2 regions of the Flagellimonas alvinocaridis genome follow, and region 1 is predicted to be linked to the other one. Evidence: riboswitches for the same ligand, from Rfam matches in the RefSeq annotation. Region 1 holds a riboswitch; the other holds the start of a gene.

Region 1 (2,205 bases):
ATAAAATAGAACTCCAAGTGCCACCACTGAAGGCCCTAGAAAGAAACTGAGAAATTTTCCTCCACTGTCATAGGTCCCAAAATCCACATCAAAAACTGACAAGAGAAGTATAAGCACAAAAATGGTAACCAAAATAGGGGTTGTCAAAGCCCATTTCACCTTCTTATGTAAACCTTGGGCCAAAAAATATATAGCCAAGGTCAAAAACACCCAGACTACTGGTAAGGACAGAAAGGTTTTCATTTCTTCTGCAGTTTTTCTTGAATAAATGCTGTGAGGTAAAGTGTTAATATTGTACTTCCCAAAACCGCCAAACCAATGGAGAACCAATGTGCTTTAATGGTCTCAAAATGCACCATCAACCCTACGCCATAAGGCACAAAAAACAGGACCAAATATTTCAGTAGTTTATCAGAAGCCGGTTTCACCATTTCCAACTTGATGAGTTTGAATTTCAAGGCCAGAAATATCAATACCATTCCGATGATATTCCCTGCTATGGGAATCTTAAAAATGTAATTCACAAATTCCCCAAGAATGAGAAAAAGAAAAATAATGGTTAAGGATTTGAGCATTCCGTTATCGATTTTAGGCTGAAATTTAAGGCTTCATGATGTAATCCTCCGCACAAAAGCAAAATTTTGTGTCCTGAATAAGTGGATCAGTTCTCAACATCCAATCATATTCTGATAATTGATCTACTAAAAAACCACACCTTTTATTAAGTCCCTTTTACACTTTGACTGATGTTCTCAGCAACTGTTCTTTTCATTAATGTGACTTTTCTAGATAGATGTGCACAGATTATTGCATACATTTACACCTCAATAAGTTCTTTACTTAATTTCTTTATCAAAACGATAAGGGTTTCCGATTTAGGTCGGAATTAAAAGGGAATCGTGTGTAAATCACGAGCTGACGCGCAACTGTAAGTCCGATTCCATTTGGAATAGTATGTTTTTGCCATAAAAGCCATTGTCTTATTTTAGGATGAGAAGGCGGTAAAAATCGAACAAGCCAGGATACCTGCCCATGTCGTTCCTACTTTGTAGGATTTTGACGGTGCCTTCGCGTAAAGGGCGGGTCGAGCGTTTGAATTTTTCCAGAAATCCGGGTAAATTCCAGCCACGTTCTTCTTGTTTTAAGGCATTGCGAAGTTGAGCTAAGGAGCTTTTATCTAATTGTTCAATTTTATAAAAGCTTTAGCAATGAAGACAAGCAATTTGGGTTACCCAAGAGTTGGTGCCCACCGTGAGCTGAAAAAGGCTTGCGAAAAGTATTGGTCGGGCAAGATTTCTTTGGAGGAACTGCTCGTGACCGGAAAGAGCATCCGAAAAGAAAACTGGAAGCTCCAACACGAAAAGGGAATCGACCTTATCCCTTCCAACGATTTTTCATTTTATGATCAGGTTCTGGACACCACTTTAATGGTGGGTGCCATTCCAGAGCGCTACAAAAATGCCCAAGTATCCAATGAAAATTTATTGGATCTTTATTTTGCCATGGCAAGGGGCTTGCAAAAAGATGGCGTGGATGTCATTGCCATGGAAATGACGAAATGGTTCGATACGAATTATCACTACATCGTTCCTGAATTTACCAAAGATCAAGAGTTTGCACTACTATCCTCAAAAGTCATTGACGAATTCAATGAAGCCAAAGCACTTGGAATCCATACGAAACCTGTGCTTTTGGGTCCTGTAACCTATCTGCTACTGGGGAAGGAAAAAGAAGAGGGTTTTAAAAGGCTTGATTTATTGTCCAAACTTCTTCCTGTATATTTTACCATTTTGGAAAGATTGACGGAAGCGGGAGCGACCTGGGTACAATTTGATGAGCCTATACTGTCCACAGACCTTACACATGAGGAACAAGAAGCCATTATCCATGTATATCATAGGGTTTCAGAAAAATTCCCAAACCTAAAAGCCTATTTGGCCAGTTATTTTGGGGATTATGGGAACAATCTTGGTACTGTGCTTTCATTGCCAGTATGTGCACTCCACTTGGATTTGAAAAGAGGGCCCAATCAACTGGAACAGGTTTTAAAGTCCGATAAACGCCGAGAAAACATTTCTCTTTCTTTGGGTGTGGTCGATGGGCGGAATGTTTGGAAAAATGACTTCGCAGCCTCATTGAAATGTATTCAGCAAGCCAAGGAACAATTAGGAGAGAAGCACATCTTTATATCTCCGTCTTGTTCAT
Region 2 (2,205 bases), 1.8 Mb from region 1:
GTCTCGTAATCCGTATAGGCTGCGTTCAGGTGCAGCGACCCGTTGCCATACGCAAAAGATGAAGCCACTCCGGCCCTCTTCTGGTTCACTCTGGAACGGTTAGGGGCCTCCATAAAATCTGCATCGAATTCATTGGAATAACGGGTCTGGTTTCCATACACTGATAATCGAAAGTCCTCAGAAAATTGATAGCCCAATTTAACGTTGGTGCTGAAATGGGAAAAATTGTCCTCTTCGTTTTCCGGGGTCACTGCCGCGGAAAGCCCTTTGGAACTACGGTTGGAAAAATCCACCGCGTAATCGAACTTATCCAAGGTCCCATTCAAGGAAACCGCATTGCTCAGATTGCCCAAATTGTAATTCTGGTCATCGGCCGTCTGATTGGTCCCCACCGTGGATTGAAAATTCCCGGTAATCTTCTCCTTGGAGCTTTTCTTGGTGGTGATGTTGATCACCGCCGTGGCGGCATTGGTCCCGTAGAGGGTACTGGCAGCTCCCTTGATGATCTCTATACTTTCAATATTTGCCGTGGAAAGCAATCGCAAGTCGTATTCTTGACTAAAGGATGATGGATCGGAAACCCTAACCCCATCAATGATGACCAAAACCTGTCTTCCTCGACCGCCACGGGCAAAAACGCCCAAAACATCGCCGTCACGTCCACGACTTCCCGTAATCTCGATCCCACTCTTGGTGTTGATGATCTGGGCCACGGTCTGGCCTTGTTTTCGTTCCAATTCCTCAGCAGTGATCTTGATTACCGTCTTTCCTGAATTCTCACGCTTCAGTTCAAATTTGGAATCGCTCACCACAACCTCATCCAATTGTTGCACGTGGGCCGAATCTTGTTGTTGGGCACAAAGTCCCTTGCCTGCCAAAAGGGCGGCACATAACCATAAATGATTTTTCTTCATTTCGTTTAAATCAATAAACGGGAGCGTAGTATGGTGTTCATACGCAAACTTTTATCCCGAAAGTTTAACATTGTTTGTTTGAATTTGGCAGGTCTCCTGACTTGCTTTATGCGGTTTGACCTTCCCATCCCGGTCGGACAGTGGTTTAGAAGAAACCGCATCCCATTTTAAGGGTACCAAAACAAGTTTGGCATAAACTTACAGTTGCGGGAACAGTTCCGGATTTTCACCAGATTCCCTTTTAATCACACGTCAACAACAACGTGCAAACCAAAATTCAACGCGAAAGTAATCAATCTGTTTAATCTTTTTTGGCAAAAGTTAATTAATCTTACTTTTGGTCCATGGCAAAAAAACAGTTATCCATACTCCTGATCGGAATAGCTTCCATGCTCTTGGTTTTGGGCTGTGGCGAAAAAAAGAAGGCACCAGTCATCGACCTAGTAACTACGGAGGAAGCCCAAATCCAATACGCTACGGGCTTTACGGTCCAACACAATGGCCAGTTCACCGAAATTGAGGTCACTGCAGCTTGGCCCGGTTCCGAAAAAAGCTTCAAGTATGCCTTGGTACCGAGGGAAAAGTTGGCAGTCATTACCTTACCTAGTGATGCCTATGATGCCATTGTGGCGACACCGGTTGAGCGCATGGTAATCACTTCAACTACTCATATTCCTTCCTTGGAAGCCTTGGGAGTACTGGAATCCGTGGTAGGATTTCCCAATACCGATTTGATTTCCTCTCCTGTTACCCGGCAGCGAATCGACCATGGCCTGATCAAAGAATTGGGTACCAATGAGAATATCAATACCGAGGTGGTTTTGGAACTCAACCCCGAACTGGTCATGGGATTTGGTATCAATGATACCAACAAGGCCTATGACATCATCAAACGGTCTGGAATTCCCGTGGTCTATAATGGGGATTGGGTAGAACAGACCCCATTGGGAAAAGCGGAATGGATCAAATTCTTTGCCCCTTTCTTTCATAAAGAAATGGAGGCCGATAGTATTTTTTCGGATATCGAAAAGTCCTATCAAGAGGCCAAACTGTTGGCCAAAAATGCCAAAGAACGTCCTACCGTGCTTACTGGGGGTCTCTACAAGGATGTGTGGTACGTTTCCGGTGGAAAAAGTTGGATGGCCCAATTTTTAGAAGATGCCAATACTGATTATATCTGGGCAGATACGAAAGAGACCGGAGGAATTAGTCTAAGTTTGGAAGCCGTCTTGGAAAAAGCACAACAAGCGGATTATTGGTTGAACCCATCCCTTCACGGGACGTATGAAGA

The links. A riboswitch is a leader RNA that binds a small molecule or an ion and turns the genes downstream of it on or off. The one in region 1 is predicted to bind cobalamin.
Region 2: linked by a shared signal. The riboswitch ahead of ACP14V_RS06600 (TonB-dependent receptor plug domain-containing protein) and the one ahead of metE (5-methyltetrahydropteroyltriglutamate--homocysteine S-methyltransferase) in region 1 are both predicted to bind cobalamin.

What each region holds. Positions count from the first base shown of each region.
Region 1 is NZ_OZ252111.1:3,336,941-3,339,145, forward strand. Features, by position in the region: gene ACP14V_RS14930 (LrgB family protein) at 1-243, opposite strand, end outside; gene ACP14V_RS14935 (CidA/LrgA family protein) at 240-575, opposite strand; cobalamin riboswitch at 848-1,048, shown strand; gene metE (5-methyltetrahydropteroyltriglutamate--homocysteine S-methyltransferase) at 1,209-2,205, shown strand, end outside.
Region 2 is NZ_OZ252111.1:1,454,578-1,456,782, reverse strand. Features, by position in the region: gene ACP14V_RS06600 (TonB-dependent receptor plug domain-containing protein) at 1-914, opposite strand, end outside; cobalamin riboswitch at 984-1,204, opposite strand; gene ACP14V_RS06595 (ABC transporter substrate-binding protein) at 1,259-2,205, shown strand, end outside.